2 regions of the Micromonospora sp. WMMD1155 genome follow, and region 2 is predicted to be linked to the other one. Evidence: riboswitches for the same ligand, from Rfam matches in the RefSeq annotation. Region 2 holds a riboswitch; the other holds the start of a gene.
What was found. A riboswitch is a leader RNA that binds a small molecule or an ion and turns the genes downstream of it on or off. The one in region 2 is predicted to bind cobalamin.
Positions count from the first base shown of each region.

Region 1: another riboswitch for cobalamin. It lies ahead of O7617_RS10485 (ABC transporter substrate-binding protein); the one in region 2 lies ahead of O7617_RS23805 (hypothetical protein).

Region 1 covers NZ_CP120742.1:2,336,512-2,347,117, forward strand. Annotated here, with positions in the region: gene O7617_RS10475 (ABC transporter ATP-binding protein) at 1-376, opposite strand, end outside; gene O7617_RS10480 (iron ABC transporter permease) at 373-1,470, opposite strand; gene O7617_RS10485 (ABC transporter substrate-binding protein) at 1,484-2,413, opposite strand; cobalamin riboswitch at 2,506-2,643, opposite strand; gene O7617_RS10490 (M14 family metallopeptidase) at 2,767-4,644, opposite strand; gene O7617_RS10495 (C39 family peptidase) at 4,856-6,193, shown strand; gene O7617_RS10500 (DUF4229 domain-containing protein) at 6,287-6,568, opposite strand; gene O7617_RS10505 (hypothetical protein) at 6,642-7,097, opposite strand; gene mqnE (aminofutalosine synthase MqnE) at 7,121-8,290, opposite strand; gene O7617_RS10515 (NlpC/P60 family protein) at 8,530-10,089, shown strand; gene O7617_RS10520 (hypothetical protein) at 10,204-10,606, shown strand, end outside.
Region 2 covers NZ_CP120742.1:5,175,606-5,186,211, forward strand. Annotated here, with positions in the region: gene O7617_RS23775 (CoA transferase) at 1-1,010, opposite strand, end outside; gene O7617_RS23780 (acyl-CoA dehydrogenase family protein) at 1,105-2,259, shown strand; gene O7617_RS23785 (hypothetical protein) at 2,263-3,321, opposite strand; gene O7617_RS23790 (MFS transporter) at 3,318-4,490, opposite strand; gene O7617_RS23795 (ABC transporter substrate-binding protein) at 4,832-5,731, shown strand; gene metE (5-methyltetrahydropteroyltriglutamate--homocysteine S-methyltransferase) at 5,815-8,079, opposite strand; cobalamin riboswitch at 8,197-8,414, opposite strand; gene O7617_RS23805 (hypothetical protein) at 8,524-8,976, opposite strand; cobalamin riboswitch at 9,202-9,350, opposite strand; gene O7617_RS23810 (superoxide dismutase) at 9,492-10,106, shown strand; gene O7617_RS23815 (superoxide dismutase) at 10,114-10,374, shown strand; gene O7617_RS23820 (hypothetical protein) at 10,451-10,606, shown strand, end outside.

The DNA.
Region 1 (10,606 bases), 2.8 Mb from region 2:
CCAGCGTCGGGATGTACGGGGTCCGACCGAGCAGCACGTAGTCCAGCACCGACATGCCGGCCGGCACCACCGGGGACTGTGCCACGGTGGCCACCACCCGGGCGCGGTCCCGGCGGCGCAGCGCCGTGCTCGGCGTACCGAAGAGGGTGATGGCCTCGGGCGCGGCCAGCAGGCCGCCGACGGCGCGCAACAGGGTCGACTTGCCGGCGCCGTTCGGGCCGATCACGGTGACCCACTCGCCGGGGGCGACGGTGAGGTCGACGCCGGTCAGGATCGGCGTGCCGCCGAGGTCGACGTGCAGGCCGCGCACCTCGACGGCGGGTACGCCGCCGGAAGAGGCGGCGGCGGACGGGTCGGCGACGGGTTCGCGGCTCACGTGAGCACCCGCCGGGCGGTGCGCAGCACGATCACGAAGAACGGGCCGCCCAGCAGGGCGGTCACCACTCCGATCGGCACCTCGGCCGGGGCGGCGGCGGTGCGGGCCACCACGTCGGTCAGGGCCAGGAACGCACCGCCGAACAGCAGGGACAACGGCAGGATCATCCGGTAGCTCGACCCGGCGAGCAGCCGGACGGTGTGCGGCACGATGATGCCGACGAAGCCGATCAGGCCGGTGGCGGACACCGCCGCCGCGGTGCCCAGGGAAGCTGCCGCGATCAACAGGTAGCGGGTGCGCTGCGGGTGCAGGCCCAGACTCTTCGCCTCGTCGTCGCCCACGGCCAGGACGTCCAGCTCGCGGCGGTGCAGCAGCACCACCACAGTGGTCAGCACGGCGTACGGGAGCACCAGCAGCACGTCGTGCCAACCGGCGGTGGCGAGCCGACCCAGCAGCCAGGAGTAGACCGGTTGGATGCTGTCGGCGTGCTTCTGCAGCAGGTAGGTCTGCCCGGCGGAGAGGAACGCGGAGACCGCCACCCCGGCCAGGATCAGCATCGCCGGTGAGTGGCTGCGCCCGCCGGCCGCGCCGAGCACGTAGGTCATCGTCACAGCGAGCAGCGACCCGGCGAACGCGGCCAACGGGATGGTCATCGGCAGCCCGGAGATCGCCCCCTCCCGGCCGGCGCCGCCGAGGGCGATCGCCGCGGTGACCGCGAGGCCGGCACCGGCGGCCACCCCCAGGAGGTACGGGTCGGCGAGCGGGTTGCGGAAGACGCCCTGGTAGCAGCCCCCGGCGAGGGCGAGCAGGCCGCCGACGAGCAGGGCCAGCACCACCCGGGGCAGCCGCAACTCGGTGACGATCGCGATCTCCCGCTCGGACAGGCCGCTGTCGAGGTGGACACCCGGGATCAGGTTGAGCAGTTCGGCGGCGACGCTGCCGGCGGGCAGGCTGACCGGCCCGAGGGACACCCCGGCGACGAGCGCGACGAGCACCGCGAACACTCCGGCGACCAGCCAACGCTTGCGCAGCCCGGCGGGCCGGGCCACCGGTGGTGGCCCAGCCGACCGGGCCGCCGACAGCGGCCCGGTCACCGACGGGTCGGGGTCACGCGGGCACCTTGGCGACCGCGTCGATGATGACCCGGAGGAGGTCGACGACGCGCGGGCCCCAGCGGGAGGCGATGTCGTCGTCCAGCGCGATCACCTGGTTGTTCTTGACCGCGGTGAGCCCGGCCCAGCCGCTGCGCGCCTTGACCGAGTCGGCGTTCTGCTGGCAGCACTTGGAGTCGGCCAGGAAGACGAAGTCCGGGTCGGCCTTGACGACGAACTCCTGGGACAGCTGCGGGTAGCCGCCGTTCTTGCCGTCCGCGTCGGCCGGGTCGGCGATGTTGGTCAGCCCGACCTGGCTGTAGAGCGAGCCGATGAAGGTCTTGCTGGTGGCGCTGTACAGCTCCGGGCCCAGCTCGTGGAAGTAGGTGAGCTTCGTGGTGCGCTGCGGCAGGTCCTTGACCAGCTTGGCGATGTCGTCCTTCATCCGGGTGGCGACGTCGTCGGCCTGGTCGGCGTGCCCGGTGAGCGTGCCCAGCTCGGTGATCTGCCGGTACGAGTCGTCGAGCGTGGTCGCCGCCGGGGTGAGGTAGACCGGGATCTTCAGCTTGGTGAGCTGGTCGACGATCTTGTTGGTGTCGTTGGCGAGGACCACCAGGTCGGGGCTCTTGCCGGCGATGGCCTCGGCGTTGGGCTGGAAGCCGGAGAGGTCGGTCTTGGGCGCGTCGGCCGGGTAGTTGGACTGGTCGTCGACGGCGGTCACCTGCTGACCGGCACCGATGGCGAAGAGCATCTCGGTGGCGGTGGGCGACAGCGAGACGATCTTCTCGGGACGCTTGTCGAGGGTGAGCGCGCCGACCGTGACCGGGTAGGCGGCGGCCGCGGTGCCGGCGCTCGGCTTGTCGTCGGCCTTCTCGGCGCAGGCGCCGAGGGCCAGCGCGGCGACCGCGAGGGTCGCGGCGAAGAGCCGAGGGGTACGTCTGTTCATGGGGGCCTCCTGTCGGTCGAGGAGTGTGGTGCTTCGCCGACAGGGACTTTCGTACGCCCGCCCACGAGGCGCCCTTCCTCGAGAGCGCGTATCGCGACCGATCCGTAGGCGACCTGGCTCGTCCCCACCGGGGGTGAGGCATCACAGTTGCGGGACAGCGCCGGGTTAGCACCGGCTTCGCTGCGGACTGGTCGCTAAGACGGTAGCGCACCGCCACGACGTGCCGGATCGACCAAGGATCGATCGGCACTGGACGATCAACCGGGCCGTCGCGCAGTGCGGGATATGTCCCGGATACGGCACCTCGGAGGCGGGTGGTGGGGCCCCGCCGGGCGGAGCGGGGCCCCACCCGATCAGGAGGACGTGATGGTGACGTTGTCCACAGCCGCCTCTACCAGACTGGCGCCGGAGGCGTCCGCCGCCTCCACCAGGATGCGTACCGACTGGCCGGCGTACGGGCTGAGGTTGAGGCTGGCGACCGCCCAGCTCCCGTTACGGTTGGTGGCCGCGCCGGCCTGGGTGAGCAGCGCGGTGGTACCGCCGTTGTGCACCACGCTCACCCGCAGGTAGTCCGCCGACGAGGCGTTCGAGCCGTGCGCCAGGTACCAGGCCAGCGAGAGCGTCAGCGTGCCGGACGACGGCAGGGTCACCGCCGGGGACCGGGCACTCGTCACACCGCCGTCGACGTCGTAGTCACCGGCTGCCGATCCGGCGAGCCGACCGGTGACCAGGTCGTTGGAACCGGCGTACGGGGTGAGCTGCTTGGCGCCGGAGGAGGTGGTCGCCTGGGCGGTACCCCGTTCGAACGCGCCGACCGTGGCGGTGTCGGTGCCGGACGGGTTGACGGTCCAGCCGGTGGCCGTCTCGAAGGTGTCCGACCAGACCGTGGTGCCACCACCACCGCCGCAGTACTGCGCCTGCTTGCCGATCGCCCGGTACGGGCAGTCGGCGTACTCGCTGAGCATCAGCACCGCCTCCCGGTTGCGCGAGGTCTGCGCGGGGATCACCTCGTCGGGCGGGTAGAAGCCGCCGCCGCCGGACGAGCCGGGATACATCTCGAAGGTGTACGCCCAGATGTTGTGGGTGGCCCACATCCAGTCGATGCTGTCCCCGTCGGTGATGTAGAGGTCGCTGGACTGCTGCGGTGTGTAGTTGTTGGTGGCCGCCATCTGCTGCCCGATGGTGGCGAAGGTGTTGTACTGGTCCGCGCTCATGCCCGCCGCGGTGTTCGCCGTGGTGTAGCCGTACGGCCAGAGCACCAGCTGCGAGTACGTGTGGAAGTCGATGTTCGCCTTGATCTGCTGCACGCCGCCGACCACCCGGCCGTTGACGAAGTTGCGTAGCGCCTGCGTCTCGGGCGCGGAGAACGCCGACGGCCCCCGGTAGGTCTCCGACGAGGTGCTGCCGGACGAGCCGCCGCAGCAACCCCAGTTGTAGGACCAGTTGCGGTTCAGGTCGGTGCCCACGTTGGACGAACCGCTGTTGGGCTGCCGGTTCTTGCGCCAGGACCGGTACGACCCGGTGGCGATGTCGTACTCGCTGCCGTCCGGGTTGACCGTCGGCACGATCCAGATCTCCCGACTGTTGACGATGTTGGTGATCCGGGAGTCGCCGCCGTAGCTGTCGGTGAAGAGGTTGAGCAGGTAGATCGCCATCTCGACGGTCAGGTGCTCACGGGCGTGCTGTTGGGCGTTGAACAGGATCTCCGGTTCACTCTCGTCGGTGCCGACGTTGTCGGAGATCTTCACCGCCATCAGGTCGCGGCCCTCGTACGACGATCCGATGCTGATCTTGCGGGCGATCGCCGGATGGTCGGCGACGACCTGGTTCACGACGGCGGTCAGTTCGGCGTAGTCGTGGTAGTTGGAGTCGGCGGGCGGGAAGGCCAGCGTGCCGATCTCACCGGCGCCGCGCTCGGCGTTGGGCGGCGGGGCCAGGGGTTCCAGCCGGAAGCCGAGCTTGCCGATCGCGGCGGCCTCGGCGGCGGTCGCCGAGATGTGCAGCACACCGTGCTCGGAGTAGTCGATGGCGGCTCCGGTGCGGGCCACCGCGTTGCGGTCGGCGAGGGTCCGGGGCCCGAGCACCCGGTAGCCGGCGGCGGCCGACTCGGCGGTCCGGTCCGGCGCCGGCTGGGCGGCGACGGGGCCGGTGGCGACGGTGACGATTCCCAGCCCGGCGACGACGGCGAGCACCAGGACGCGGCGGAGGGGGTTGGACGTGCGGAGGGCCATGGACTACCTCCTCGATGGGCGGGAGATCCCGCTCGGTGAAGGACACTTCACCACCTGTCACATGGTCATATCAATATCGATCGCTGGCTTGTCCATCCCGAGCCGATCATCTCGGCGGCAATGATTTTCCACCCACCAACATCTGGCGAAACTTCTCTCCAGGCGGAAAACTGACCAGCGACGATGCCCCTCTCGACACCGCGGAGCACCAATGGCCAGATCCCGCCTGCACGCGGCCGCCCTCGCCGGCGTCACCGCGTTCACCCTGCTCGCCACCGCCGCGCCCGCGACAGCGGCCCGCCCACCCGCCGTCAGCCACGACGAGCAGATCACCTTCCAGGACTGGTCCGGGCCCGCCGACTGGCACCGGGGCGACCGGTCCGGCACCCGCGTGGCGCCCGGCCCCCGGTCGGGCCTCACCCTGGCCCGCCCGGCCGGCACCACCGAGTACGCCGACCCGCACACCGGCGTCGCCCGCACCTGGGAGTACGGCACCTGGACCTCACCGGTGACCCGGGTCGGGTTCGACGCCACCGAGCTGATCGCCTCGTGGAACGCGGAGACCCCCGCCGGCACCTGGATCCAGGTGGAGATGCAGGGCAGCTACACCAGCGGTGACCACACCCCGTGGTACGTCATGGGTCGCTGGGCGTCCGGCGACACCGACATCAAGCGGACCAGCGTCGAGCGGCAGGGCGATCCCTGGTCGACGATCTGGACCGACACCTTCAGCATCGACGACGCCGCCGCCGGGGTGCTGCTGCGCTCGTACCAGCTGCGGCTGACCCTCTACCGGGCACCCGGGCAGATCGCCGCGCCGGTGGTCCGGATGCTCGGCGCGATGAGCTCCACGGTGCCGGACCGGTTCACCGTCACGCCGAGCGCCGGGCACATCGCCTGGGGCGTCGAACTGCCGGTGCCGCGCTACTCGCAGAACGTGCACGCCGGGCACTACCCCGAGTACGACGGCGGCGGCGAGGCGTGGTGCTCACCGACCTCCACGGAGATGGTGGTCGAGTACTGGGGTCGTAGGCCGTCGGCGGCCGACACCTCCTGGGTGGACCCGACCTACCCCGACCCGACCGTCAACCACGCGGCCCGGATGACCTACGACTACGCGTACGACGGGGCGGGCAACTGGCCGTTCAACACCGCGTACGCGGCCGGCTTCCCCGGGCTGGAGGGGCGGGTCACCCGACTGCACTCGCTGGACGAGCTGGAGCGGTTCATCGCCGCCGGCATCCCCGTCGTGACCAGCCAGTCCTTCCTCGCCAGCGAGCTGGACGGGGCGAACTACGGCACCTCCGGACACCTTTTCGTGGTGGTCGGCTTCACCGCCGACGGCGACGTGATCGTCAACGACCCCGCCTCGTCCAGCAACGACGTGGTGCGCAACGTCTACAAGCGCGCGCAGTTCGAACAGATCTGGCTGCGGACCAAGCGCACCAACGCCAGCGGCGGCACCTCCGGCGGCAGCGGCGGCATCGCGTACCTGATCAAGCCGGTGTCCAAGCCCTGGCCCAAGGTCAAAGGCTCCACCAACTGGTAAACCCACCCCCACCCCTCGCGCCGCCCGCCCCATCAGGGTCGATCATGAGGTTAGCGGCCGCCACTCGGCGTGTCGTTGCCGCTAACCTCATGATCAACGCGGGGAGTCGGCGGGCGGGTCGGCGGGGTTCTCGTCTTCGCCGGCCAGGGCGGAACGGAGGCGTTCCTTCTCCGCGCGGCGGCGCTCGGTCGCGTCGGCCATCTCCCCGGCCATCTCGTCCCGCCACCCGCGCAGCAGGAAGAAGGAGAGCGCGGCGGAGAAGACCAACGCCAACATCAGCTTCAGGAACACGTTCATGTCGATCAGCCAGAGACCCGCCAGCACGGCGACGAACAGCCCGATCCGGCCCAGCGTGTACTTGAGCGCGGCGCTCACCCGCACCACTCCGTTCTCTCCGTCGCCCGCCGAGGCCGGCGGAACTGTCGATCCGCCCGGTGGGCGGTAGCGGTCAGCCGGTCCGGCGGGCCAGCCAGCGGACGCCCGGGAACCAGACCACCGCGTACGCCACGGTGAACGCCGCCGCCGCCAACGCGCCGGAGAGCAGCGGCGGCAGCCCCGCGCCCAACCCGGCGATCAGCAGACCGACGAACACGCCCACGGCCGCGGCGACCACCGCCGCCAGCACCCGCGCCGCACCGAAATCCCAGGCCCGGAAGTCGTCCCAGAACAGCCACGCCGGCAGGATCACCGCCAGCCAGCCGTTGGTGTGCCCGAAGTCGCCGGCGCCGATCGAGGCGAACGCCCAGTCGAACAACACCAACGCCAACGCGCCGATGACGACCCCGGCCAGGCACACCCCGAGCAGGTCACCCAGGGTGGCGACCCGCCCCTCGGCGTCCCGGCGGGGAAACCCGCCCTGCTGCTCGGAACCGCCGCGCTGCTCGGACCTGCTCTGCTCGGTCATCGACTGCGAGGGTACGTGGTGACTCAGGCCCAGACCTGCTGCGGCTCGGCGCGCCGCTGCGCCAGCGACGGGGCCTTGTCGTACTCCCGGACCACGTTGTAGCGGGTGTCCCGCTCGACCGGCTGGAAACCGGCGTCCCAGATCAGGTGCAGCAGGTCCTCGCGGTGCATGGTGTTCGGGGTGCCGTACGAGTCGGCATCGTGCGTGATCTTGTATTCGACCACCGAGCCGTCCAGGTCGTCCACGCCGAAGTTCAACGAGAGCTGGGCCACCGACAGCCCGTGCATCACCCAGAAGTTCTTCACGTGCGGCACGTTGTCGAAGAGCAGCCGGGAGACGGCGAACGTCTTCAGCGACTCGGCCGGCGACGCCATGGTGGTGCGCGCCTGGATCCGGTTACGGATCTTGCCGTCCGCCGAGTCCACGAAGTCGTGCTGGTAGCGCAACGGAATGAAGACCGCGAACCCGCCGGTCTCGTCCTGGAGCTCGCGCAGCCGCAGCACGTGGTCGACCCGGTGCCGGGGCTCCTCGATGTGGCCGTAGAGCATCGTCGCCGGGGTCTTCATGCCCTTGCTGTGCGCCAGGGCGTGGATGCGCGACCAGTCCTCCCAGTGGCAGGCGTGGTCGACGATGTGCTGCCGGACCTCCCAGTCGAAGATCTCCGCGCCACCGCCGGTGAGCGACTCCAGACCGGCGTCCATCAGCTCGTCGAGGATCTCGTCGGCGCTCAGACCGCTGATCTTCTCGAACCACTGCACCTCGGTCGCGGTGAAGCACTTGAGCTTGACGTTCGGCAGCGCCGCCTTCAGCTCCCGCAACACCTTCGGGTAGTAACGCCAGGGCAGCGTCGGGTGCAGACCGTTGACGATGTGCAGCTCGGTGAGCTGCTCACCCTCCATCTCCTTGGCCTTGCGGACCGCCTCGTCGATGCGCATCGTGTACGCGTCCTTCTCGCCCGGCTTGCGCTGGAACGAGCAGTACGCACAGGACGCCGAGCAGACGTTCGTCAGGTTGAGGTGCCGGTTGACGTTGAACATCACCCGCTCACCGTTCAACTCGGTGCGCTTGTGGTGCGCCAGCCGCCCCAACCAGGTCAGGTCGTCACTCTCGTAGAGGGCGACCCCGTCCTCCCGGGTCAGCCGCTCACCGGCGTACACCTTCGCTTCGAGCTCACGCTTGAGTCCGGCGTCCATGGCACGTCCCTTCCACCTGCGGTCCCGGTCGAGCGTACGTCGGGACGCCGACAGCCCCGGCGGCACGGTCGCCGTGAGCGACCCACTTCACCGGACTCTCAGCCTCCCGTAACCCGGCCACGCATCGACAAGGTTGGCGAGGTGCGGTAGTAACAAGGTGGGGCGGAACACACACACTGGTACCGTCCCGGCGGTCGCGCCCACCGTGCGCGGCGAGGAGCAGCGGGACGGGGAGCGGCATGATCTACAGCGGGCGCGGGCGACGGCAGCGACGACGGAGCCCGGTGATCTCGCCGGTGCTGCGTCCGAAGCTCTGGGCCGCCCTGCTCGGTGCGATCGCCGCCGCCGTGATGGCCACCCCCGCGTACGCCGAGCCCGGTATTCCCACGACGGTGCCGGACGCCGGCGCCCGACCGCCGGCCATCGGCACCGTCCAACTGCCCGGCGGCCCACCCGTCGCCGGCGTCCCGGCGCCGCCGGTGGGCACCATCGGCACCGGCCCGCTGGCCGCGCAGATCTACGCCGGCGAAGCTCAGGTCGGCACACTCGGCGACGCGCTTCTGAAGATCAAACAGAAGCAGTCCGACGCGAAAGCCCAGGTGGAGTCCGCCGGCAAGGTGCTTGCCAGCGCTCAGGACGCCCTGCTTCGAGCACAACAGGTGGCTGACGCGGCAGCCGCCGAGGCCGTCAAGGCAGCCGCCGCGCTGCCGCCCGGTGACCTCGCCGAGGACATCCGAGAGCTGAGCCGCCTCCAGCAGATCACCCGCGGCGAGAAGGTCGACGGCGGCACCACCGGCGTGGCCGGAGGGCTGTCCCGGGCCCGCGCCGCCGAGCAGGAGGCGTACCAGAAGCACGCCGAGGCCAAGAACCTGCTCGCCGCCGCCGACGCGGAGTTCACCGCGAGCGAGACGGCGCTGCGCACTGCCGAGGCGAGCCTGCTCAAGTTGCGCCGCGACAACGCCGCCCAACTGATCGAGATCGAACGTCAGCAGGAGGCCGCCGAGCAGCAGTACGGTGCCGGCTACGTCGCCAACCAGAGCATCAGCGGCATGGCCGCGCACCCCCGGGCACTGGCCGCGGTCCGGTACGCGCTGGCGCAGCTCGGCGACCCGTACAAGTGGTCCGAGGAGGGGCCGGACGAGTTCGACTGCTCCGGTCTGATGTGGGCGGCGTACCGGTCTCCCGGCGCCGACTACTTCGACCTGCCCCGGGTCTCCCGGGACCAGTACGCCGCCACCCGGGCCCGGACCGTGCCGCAGGGCGCGCTGCTCCCCGGCGATCTGCTCTTCTTCGCCTCCGGCAGCAGTTGGACGACGATCCACCACGTCGGCATGTACATCGGCAACGGCAAGATGGTGCAGGCACCCACCACCGGCGACGTCGTCAAGATCTCGGTCGTCCGCTGGTCCCGGCTGTACGCCGCGACCCGGGTGATCGGCGCGGTACCGGCGCCGATCGTGACGGTTCCGACTCCGCCGGTCTCGACGCCCAGCACGACGCCCACCCCCAAGCCGACGCCCACCAAGTCCGCCACCCCGACGCCGACGCCGACCAAGTCCGCGACCGCGACGCCGACGCCCACCAAGACCACCACCCCGACGCCGACGCCGACCGGCAGCGCGACTCTGACGCCGACGCCGACGCCGACCAAGACCACCAACCCGACCAACACGCCGACCACGCTGCCCTCGGCGCCCACCAGCGCGCCGAACACGACGACGCCGCCGACCACGCCGAAGGCCACCACGAGCGCTACCGGCGGCAGCAACCCGACGGGCAGCGCCAGCGCCACCGGTTGATCCGCCACGACCCGCTCCGGCTGTCCGCTCGGGACGATCTGTGGCACGGTGACAACCAGGCACATCCGACTCGACGTCACGGGTCCGGGTGCGAGCATGGCGCGGAGGGCGGAGATGGCCGAGCAGAGAGATCCGGCGGAGACTGTCGACCCCGTGGTCGACCGAGCCGACCCGCCAGGGCTCGGCGGCGCCGACCCGGTGTCCGACCCGCCGTCGTCCACCGACCCCGTGACCTCGCGGGCTGACCCGGTCCTCAGCGACGCGGCCCAGGCCGCGCGAACCGACACCGCGTCCCCCGCCGACACCGCGTCTCCCGACAGCTCCGCCGACACCGGAGACGCCGCCGAAGCCCCGGCCGCTCCCGCCGAGGCCACGGCCCAGGCGACGCGGACCGAAACCGCTGACCAGGCGACCCCCACCGAGACCGCCGGCCAGGCGACCCCCACCGAAACCGGCGGCCAGGCGATCTCCGCCCGAGCCACGGGCCAGGCGATCCCCACCGAAACCGGCGGCCAGG
Region 2 (10,606 bases):
GAGCAGTCACCGACCATCGGCGGCATCCCGCGCAGCGGGTCGCCGCCGGCCGGCTCCACCCGGGTCACCTCCGCGCCGAGCAGACGCAGCACGTGACCGGCGAGAGGCCCCTGGATGCGACGGCCGGCCTCGACCACCCGCAGCCCGTGAAGCGGAAGCCGTCCGGCCGGCAACTCCGGCAGGTCAGCCGCGGGAAGGCCGGCACTGATCTTCCAGGGCGTACCGAACCGGCCCTCCGCGTCGACGTCCGCGCGGCGGGCCGCGAGCCCGCGGACCTCCTGCACGGCCACGCCGGCAGCCTGCGCGCTCACACACAAATCGACGAATGGTGTCCGCCGGGTGATCTCGTGCAGAGCGGGTGGGATCGGCGCGGCGGCGGTGGCGTAGCGCAGGACGAAGGCCCGCCAACCTCGCGCCACGTCGCCGGGCGCCGCGCCAAGCGAGGTCCACCATCGGCGCCACGGCTCCGGATCCAGGGTCTCCACCTCGAAGACGACCCCGTCGAGGGCGGTGAACGGCGGTGGCACACCGGGCTCGCTCACCTCGCCGGTGTCGTCGCCGTCCTCAGCGCTCCCGGCCGCGAGGTACTGCGACACCGTGAGCATCGCAGCCCCGGCCACGCTCACCCGCACCGACCCGGTGCGCTGCCCGCGTGATCCGGCCAGCAGAGCGGCCAACGCACCCTGCGCCGCAACCACGCCGGCCACAGTGGACACATAGGGCACCCCGATGCGTGCGGGGCTTCCGCTGGCCCGACCGTGCACGGCCATCAGCCCCAGGGCAGCCTGGGCGGTCACCTCGTCCAACCGGCGGCCGGTGAGGTCCTGCCAATCGGTGTGCACATCGATGGCGTCGACCCGTAGCGGACCACCGCCGACGTGGCTCGCGCCCAGCAGGGACAGGTGCTCGACGACGATCGCGTCCGCCGCTGTCACAGCATCGCCGCGAACGCGTGTCCCGGTGAGCGGCAAGGCGTCGACCTGCCCGTCCACCACAAGATCGCTACGCACCGGCGTCACCGGCATGCGCTACGTTGATCGCCCGCATACCTCAATAGTCGTGACACACATCGAGGTAGTTCCCACGATCTTCGGGAGTTTGTCGATGACCGACCAAGCGGCGGCCCGCACCGAGCTGGCCGCCAGCGTCAGTGCGTTCATAGCGGATCGGGTCATCCCCGTCGAGCCGCTCCTGCTCGCCGGTGGCTCGCCCGCCGTGCAGGCCATGACGGCACTGCACGCTGACGCGCGCGGGGCCGGACTGTGGGCCCTGCCGCTCCCGGCGCACCTCGGCGGATACGGTCTCGACCTCGCCGCCTACGCGCCGCTGGCCGAGGTGGAGGGACGATCCGACTTCGGGCCCACCGCGCTCGGCTCGGACCTGCTGCTCGACGCGCTGATGCTCGACCGGCACGCCACCGCGACGGTCCGGCACCGCCACCTGCTGCCGATGATCAGCGGCGCGGGTGGACCGAGTTTCGCCATGACTGAACCCGGCGTCGCCGGCTCGGACCCGTCCGCCCTGGGCACCACCGCCACCCGAGACGGCGACACCTGGCGGATCACCGGCCGCAAATGGTTCACCTCCCGCGCCGCCACCGCCGCCTTCACCACCGTCGTCTGCCGCACCGCACTACAGGCCGACAACAGGGAAGCCTTCTCCCTGCTGGTGGTGCCCACCGACGCTGCCGGCTACCGCATCGTGCGGGAACTGCCCGTCCTCGGCGCCGGCGGCCAGTACGAGATCTCTCTCGACGACGTTCGTGTGCCCGCCGACCATCTCCTCGGCGAGCCCGGCCACGGGCTACGCATCATCGGGGAGCGACTCGCACTCGGCCGGACCTTGCGTTGCCTACGCTGGCTCGGCCAGGCCCAACGCGCCCACGACCTCATGCTGACCCGGATGACCACCCGCCACGCCCACGGTGGCCCCCTTGCCGAGCAGCAACTCCTGCACCGCATCGTCTTCGACAGCCACGCCGACCTCGCCGCCGCCCGTGCCCTCACCCACGCCGCCGTCGACGCGCTCACCAACGGTGGCGACACCCGCATCGCCGTCGGCACCGCCAAGGTGGTCACCGCCCGCGCCCTGTGCGCCATCGTCGACCGGGCCATCCAGGTGCACGGCGCCGAAGGGCTCACCGACGACACCCCGCTGCCGATGCTGGCCCGCACCGCTCGCGCGGCCCGAATCCTCGACGGCCCCGACGAGCTGCACATCACCACCGTGGCCCGCCGCCTGCTGCGTCGAGGGCACTGACCTCTACCAGGGATGCTCCCGCACCCCGCCGGTCAGCACGGCAAGGACGGCAGCCAGGAAGTAGCTGCCCCAGACCAGCTCGTGCCGGACCGCGACACCGCCAGCAAGGTCGTAGCACCCGTCGCGCAGCACTCCCTCACCATCGAGGTGATGACCCACCACGTCGCTCACGATCGCACGGGCCGCCGCGCCCCAGGCATCGTCGGCGGTCACCTCGGACAGGGTGAGCAAACCGGCCGCAGCGATCACCGCCGCCGAGGTGTCCACCGGCGATCCAGGTCGACCGAGCACCGCAACCGGCACCTGCTGCCCGAACCGCGCAAGCCACCAGCTCGCCGCCCGGCAACCCGCATCGGTGAATCCGCCGCCCCACCGCCGCGCGGCCACCGCCAAGCCCAACACACCCCACGCCTGCCCCCGCGCCCAACCAGCCGAAAGGTCACCCCCGCCGGCCGCTGTGCCATCGGGACGAAGGACTGCCTCCGGGCGAATGCCGCCGTCAACGCCCACCAGCAGCTCGACATGCCGTTCGGCATGGGTGCGGGCCAGGCCGTCCAGGTCCCGTGCGCCCGCGTCAGCGGCCATCGCGAGCAGCGCCACGGTCCCCGCCAACGCGTCCACGCCCGCCCGTGGGGTCGGATCCGCGCCGAACGCACCACCCACCGGCATCAACCCCAGCCGAGGGTCGAAGCTGTCGGCCAGCGCGGCCGCCCCGTCGCGGGCGACCCGCCCGGCGAGCACGTCCCCGCACAGCCGGTGGCCCTGACCCGCGCCGTACCAGAAGGTCATCCCCCTGGTCACCGTGTCGTCGGCCGCCCGAGGTGCCAGTCGGAGCGTCCATTGCTGAGCGACGTTCTGGTCCGCGGGCAGCCCGGAAACGGCGGCCCTGAGCCACCACCACCCGACCCAGAAACCACCTGTCCACGAGCCGCGACGCGTCGACACCCAGTCACCGGAGACCGGATCCGCGTACAGCGGGAATCGATCGCCCACCTGCGCGGCGACGACCGTCACCCGCCGCAGCAGCGCCTCCAACGCTCCGCGCAGGTCGCCGTCGTTCACGCCGCGACCTTCGGCTGGGCGCTGGCCGACCGCACCCGCATCGCGAGCATCGCCGTGCCGACGAACACCGCCGCGACCACCAGCCACGCCGCCCCCCACCCGCCGGCGTCAGCACACCAGCCGACGGTGGTTGGTCCGACGACGAAGCCGCCGAAGAAACCCACCGACACCAGCCCTGACGCCTGCCCCAGAGCCTTTCCGTGGCGTAGCACCATCAGCATCGACAGCGCGTTCGCCGCCGTCGCCGATCCGCCCACCACCACCGCGCCGACCCAGACCAGGCCCGCCCAAAGATGATCAGCCGAAAGCACCAGCAGGACCCCGACGACTGCCGCGGCAGCCAGCCACACCAGGGCAACGGCCACCTCCGCGCTCCGGTCAGCCCACCGGCCCCACCAGACCCGGGCCAGCAGACCCGTCACCCCGAACGCGGCGAGCAGAGCCCCACCCACACCCGTGCCCAGGCCCAGCCGCTGCGTCGCGTAGAGCGGAAGGTAGGTGTTCACCGCCGCCAGCCCGGTGCCCAGCAGCAGAGAGAACGCGACCAGCCAGGTCAACCAACCGGTCGGTGCCGACAGCCGCCACCACGAGCCCGCCGTCGCCCGGCGCGCGGCGGCCGGAACCCACCACCACACCGCGATCACCGTCGCCAACGGCACCAACGCCGACACCCGCAACGCCACCCGCCAGTCGGCCAGAGTTGCCACCGCCGGCAGGACAAGTCCGCAGGCGAACGCCGCCAGCTGTACCCCCGCCTGCTTCACCCCGATGGCGCTACCCCGACGCTGCGGCGGAACCGCCCCGGCGACCAGCACATTCGTCGCAGGGTTGGCCAGTGCCTGCCCCAAGCCCGCCACTGCCACCGCCACCAGAAGCCAGCCGTAGCCGGGTGCCACGGACGCGCCGAGCAGGGCCACCAGCACGGCCACACACAACGCCAGGAGTCCTCGCCGCGCTCCGCCCAGGTCGATCAGGTGCCCGGCGATGAGCGACACCCCCGCCGCGACCGCGAACGACACCGTCACCAAGGCGCCCACCGCCGTGCGGGACAGACCCAGGTCGGCAACCAGGAACGGGGCCAGCGCCGATGTCGCGTACAGCGCCGTCATCGACGTGGCCATCGCCGCCGTCGCGACACCCGTCGGAGCCCACCACCGCTCAGCCGCCATCACACACCCCGTTCCGGTCTGACACCGCGTCCGTCGAGTATCAGTCGGGCGACGACAGACGCGAGTTCCCGTAGCCACAAGAAGTGTCGACCAACCCTCGATCAAGAAAAGTCGATCCTGTACCTGGCGGCCCGTCGACTTGAGAAGGCCCGGCACCGGCCTGAGCGGGGAAGGTTCAACCGGAGTTCGATCGACCCGACGACCAGGTGCCCGCACGTTGACCGGCGTCCGCTGGCCGTGACGCGATCACGGGATCTGCCGCAGGGCGTTGGACACGTGCAGGGGGCAACTTGCGCTGGCGGAGTGGACGCGGCTTGGTCATGCCTGGTAGGCAGGCGGACGTGCGGATCGTCTCACTGCTGCCGGCGGCCACCGACATCGTAGCCATGCTCGGCCTGACCGGGCATCTGGTCGGGCGCACGCACGAGTGTGACTGGCCGCCGGGTGACCTGGCCGGCGTTCCGATGGTGACGGCGACGTCTCTGCCCGAGGCGCTGACGAGCCGGGAGATCTCGGCGGCGATCGCTGGCGACGCGCACCGAGGATCGTCGTTGTACCAGCTCGACGTCACGATGCTCGAGGACCTGAAGCCGGATCTGATCCTGACCCAGGACCTGTGCGATGTGTGTGCGGTCTCCTACGCGCGGGTCAACGACGCGGTTCGGCTGATCGACCTGGATACCAGGGTGGTGTCGCTGGAGGCGAGGACGATCGGCGGGATACTGGACACCGTCGACGCCGTGGCCGCCCTGACCGACACCGCGGGCAGGGCGGCGGAGATCCGGGCGGACGCCGAACGTCGTCTCGCCGCGCTGCCCGGCCCGGGGACCGGCGCGCCGACGGTGCTGTTCGTCGAGTGGCTCGACCCGTTGATGCCGGGCGGGCACTGGGTGCCCGAGCAGATCGCCGCCGCGGGCGGGCGGTCGCTGCTGCTCGGTCCGGGGGCGCACAGCACCCCACACCCGTGGTCGGTGGTCGCCGACCTGGCCCCGGACGTGGTGGTGTTCGGGCCGTGTGGGTTCACCCCCGAACGGACCGTCGACGAGCTGTCCGTGGCAGCCGGGCAACCCGGCTGGGCGGACCTGCCTGCGGTTCGTCGGGGCCAGGTGTGGGTGGTCGACGGACCCGCCTACTTCAACCGCCCAGGCCCGAGGGTCGTCGACGGCGCGGAGATCCTCGCCGCCATCCTCGACGGCCGCCCGGATTCCCGCGCTCTGCAGATACCCGTTAGCGCAGGTTGACGCTGCCGAGCGGCCGACGCGGGCATCGGATGCGCGTTGCCGCAACGCACGGTGGGGCGACGGCACGCCGCCCCACCGTGCGCTCAGGTGAGCGTGCTGCGGACCTCGCCGGCGCCGCTGACCAGACGGGTCAGGGCCTGCTCGACCTCCGGGTAGCCGCGGGTCTTCAGGCCGCAGTCGGGGTTGACCCAGAGTCGGTCAGCGGGCACCGCCGCGACGGCGCGGCGTAGCGCGTCGGTGACCTCCGCCTGCTCTGGTACGCGGGGTGAGTGGATGTCGTACACCCCGGGGCCGACACCCCGTTCATAGCCGGTCGTGCGCAGATCGTCGAGGATCTCCATCTTCGACCGGGACGCCTCGATGCTGGTGACGTCCGCGTCGAGAGCGTCGATCGCGGGCAGGACCTCGCCGAACTCGGAGTAGCACAGGTGGGTGTGGATCTGGGTGGCGTCGGCGACTCCGCTGGTGGCGAGCCGGAACGCCCCGACCGCCCAGTCCAGGTACGCGCGCTGCTCGGCCCGACGCAGCGGCAGTGTCTCCCGCAGGGCGGGTTCGTCGACCTGGATGATGCGGATGCCAGCGGCTTCCAGGTCGCGGGCCTCGTCGCGCAGCGCGAGAGCGACCTGGTTGGCGGTGTCGGCGAGGGGTTGGTCGGTGCGGACGAACGACCAGGCCAGGATCGTCACGGGTCCGGTGAGCATGCCCTTGACCGGTCGGTTCGTCAGCGACTGCGCGTAGGTGGACCAAACGACGGTCATCGGCCCGGTCCGGGTGACGTCGCCGTAGATGATCGGAGGGCGTACGCACCGGGAGCCGTACGACTGCACCCACCCGTTGACCGTGGCGGCGAACCCGTCGAGCTGCTCACCGAAGTACTGCACCATGTCGTTGCGTTCCGGCTCGCCGTGCACCAGCACGTCCAGCCCGAGTCGTTCCTGCACGGCGATGACGTGGGCGACCTCGGCGCGCATCCGCTCGGCGTAGCCGCTGTCGTCGAGCCGACCGGCCCGGTGCGCCGCGCGGGCCTGCCGCAGCTCCGTGGTCTGCGGGAAGGATCCGATGGTGGTGGTGGGCAGGGGTGGGAGGTTCAGCCGGGCCTGCTGGGTGGCGGCCCGCTGCGCGTACGGCCCGCGCCGTAGGTGCTCGGGACGCAGCGCGTCCAGTCGGGCTCGGACTGCGTCGTTGCGCCAGGCCGCCGGGGTCACGGGCAGGGCAGGGGGAAGGGCGCCGACACCGTCGCGCAGGGCGCGTCCGAGAGCGACGACCTCGTCGACCTTCTGCCTGGCGAACGCGAGCCGGACACGCAGGTCCGGGTCCAGGTCAGGTTCGGCGGCGAGGTCCACCGGCACGTGCAGCAACGAACAGGACGTCGACACCGCGACATGGTCGGCCAGGGCGGTCAGTACGGCACCGGTCGCGGTGGCGGTGCGAAGGTCGGTACGCCAGATGTTGCGCCCGTCCACCAGCCCGGCGACGATCGTCTTCCCGCGTAGCGGGCCGGCGGCGGCGAGGCGGTTCAGGTTGCCCGGCCCGGCGACCAGATCGATGCCGACCGCCTCGACCGGGGTGCCCAGCAGTGCCGGCAACGCGTCGCCGAGGTCACCGAAGTACGACGCGACGAACAACCGCGGCCGGTGCTTCACAACGCCGAGCCGGCGGTACGCGGCGCGCAGCGCGGCGATCTCCTGCGGGGTGCGGTCGGCGGCGTACGCGGGCTCGTCGAGCTGCACCCATTCGACCCCGGCACCGGCCAAGACGCCGAGGATGTCCTCGTAGACAGCGATCAGGTCGTCGAGCCGGTCGAAGGGCCGGAACCCTTCCGGCGCGTCGTCGGTGGCCTTGGACAGCAGGAGGTAGGTCGCCGGTCCGACCAGCACCGGCCTGGTGGTGACGCCGAGCGCCTTCGCCTCGCCGTACTCCCGCACCGCCTTGTCCGTCCGAGCGGTGAACGCTGTGCCTGGGCCGACCTCCGGCACCAGGTAGTGGTAGTTGGTGTCGAACCACTTCGTCAGCTCCAGCGCCGGCTCCCGCTCCGTGCCACGCGCCATGGCGAAGTAGGTGTCCAGGTCGCCGAGACCGAGGCGGCGGAACCGGTCCGGGACCGCGTCGACCAGAACGGTGGTGTCGAGCACCTGGTCATAGAACGAGAACGTGTTCGACGGGATCGCGTCCAGGCCGGCGTCGCGCAGCGTGCGCCACACATCGGCGCGGAGGCTGGCGGCAGTCTCTTGAAGGGTGGTCGCGTCGATCCGGCCCGCCCAGTAGGACTCGACGGCGTGCTTGAGTTCGCGGTGCGGACCGATGCGGGGATAGCCGAGCACGGTGCTCAGCCCGAACGGTGTGGTCACGGAACAGGTGTCCTTCCCTCGAGGTCGACCACCGACCACACTGGAGGGACACGGCAGGGCGCGGACGACGGCCGGGCCTCGCCCTGACCCTCCCGAGAGGCCGACGGCGGCGCACGCGGACGCGTACGCGGTGCGGGCAGGTCTTCGGACTCGTGGGCGTGACCGGGGCGACCCGATCTCCTACTGGCCGTCGCTTCCCAGACGCTCACGCGTCCAGTGCGTGTGACGGCGGTCGTTCCCACTCACCGCTGCGGGGCAGTCCCGGTTTCCCACCGGGTTCCCTCTTACGACGCCACACCGAGGCGGTGCGGCGAACCAGCACTGCCGACCATCGTACGGCCGGAAGCTGATCCCCGGTGCCGCTGTCGCAGGCGGATTCTCCCTGTCGCCCAGAGTTGGACGGGCCGGGAGTCCGGTCGTGCCCGGACTCCCGGCCAAGGCCGACTACGGCGGGGAGATGGACGGAGCCTGCCCGGAGCCGAAGCGCCATCCTTCGACGGTGCCCTGGGCGGGGTTGTAGCTGCTCGCGCCGAGGGTGCTGTAGGACCAGGTACCGCCGGGTACGGCGTGCCAGTACGACCAGTACGCGGTGGCGGGCGGCGTGTTGACGCACGGCTCGGCGGCGGCTGTGGGATAGCCGTTGATCCGGCAGACGAAGGCAAGACCCCACCGTTGGGTACCCGTCACGGCGAAGCCGGCTCCCTGCAACGCGGCCAGGCCGGTCGGCGGATCACCGAGCCGGCAACCGGTCTGGACACCGAGGCCGAACGCAGTGAGGTCGACCACCACCGTGACGCCCGCACCCGGGGCGCACGCCGCCGCGTGCGCGGCACGTGGCACCGGGTCGACGGCGACCAGGCCGACGCTGACGACGGCCGCCGCGAGCAGCAGTGCCATTCGGCGGCGGCATCGACCTTGTTGAGGGTGGGCGGCGACGCCGTGGCGGCGGCCGGTACGGCTGTCAGTGACAGCGTGAGCACGGCCAGCGCAGCGGCTACGACTGCGGGCGCGGTGCCGGAGGGGGCGGTTGACCATGAAGCGACGCCTTTCCGGGCTCCGATGGTCCGAGACGACCCGACTCCGGTTCGGGCGGCTCCGACCCGTGGGCCACGACGGGTGGGGAGGCTGGTCACGCGGACTGGCGGGTAATCGGGCTCGCGGCGTCACTACGTTTGTCGCCGCCTACCGTTGCGGGCCAGCGCCGGACTTCGACCGGACTTCCCCCGTCAGCACACAGGTATGAAGTTGTGACGGACAGTGTTCCCACGGGTGGGGCTCGCCGTCAAGGCCCTGATCCGACGGGTGCTAACGACGCAGACCTTCCGATCCGGGCAGTCGCGTCCCCACTCTCGGCTCTTGTTGCAAGATAGTGGCAACAGCCATAATGAGGCAGCATTGAGAGGACGTACTCCATGGCCGTGTACAACCTGCCCGACCTGCCCTACGACTACGGCGCACTCGAGCCCGCCATGTCCGGCGAGATCCTGGAGCTGCACCACGACAAGCACCACGCCGCATACGTCAAGGGCGCCAACGACGGGCTCGACCGGCTCGCCGAGGCCCGCGACAAGGGCGACTACGCAACCCTGGTCGGCCTGGAGAAGACGTACGCGTTCAACCTGTCCGGGCACGTCCTGCACTCGATCTTCTGGAACAACCTGTCCCCGGACGGCGGTGACCGCCCCGACGGTGAGCTGGCGGCGGCGATCGACGAGCACTTCGGCTCCTTCGACGGGTTCGCCGGTCAACTGTCCGCGGCGACCAAGGGTGTGCAGGGTTCCGGCTGGGGCGTGCTGGCGTGGGAGCCGCTGAGCCAGCGGCTGATCGTGGAGCAGGTCTACGACCACCACGGCAACGTCGGGCAGGGGTCCACCCCGATCCTGGTGTTCGACGCCTGGGAGCACGCCTACTACCTGCAGTACCGCAACGTGCGCCCGGACTACGTGGACCGGCTGTGGAACCTGGTCAACTGGACCGACGTCATCTCCCGTTTCGACGCCGCCCGCGCCGCCACCCCGAAGATCTGATCCCGGCGTGAGCGGGTACACCCCCGAGGCGGCCGAGATCGTCCAACGCGCCGCCGGGGTCATCGCCGCCAAGCATCGCGGTGACCTCCCCGGTGCGGAGGCGTTGATGTCGGCGTTCAGTTCCGAGCAGGCCCGTACCCTCGGTTTCTACCTGTTGGCCGATCTCGCTCTGGGTTTGGTGAAGGCGCAGAGCGGCCAGTCGATGGACGATCTGGTCCGGGAGCTGTCGTTGCTCTTGGCCGAGACCGCCCAGTCCCCGCCTGCATGACGGTCCGCTGGGTTCCGCCCGTCGGCGGAACCCAGCGGACAACAGCAGCTTCTACCGCCCACCTCGGGGAGGCCCGATGCGCCGGAAGATCGAGCACCGTGTCCTGACAGTGGACGGCCAGCAGATGGCGGTGTTGGCCGTGGCTGACTTCCAACGACTTGAGACCGCCCGTCGGCAGCTCGGTGCCAGCGAGAGTCAGGCGCACCAGCTTCGCCAGCAGTTGCGAGACGTT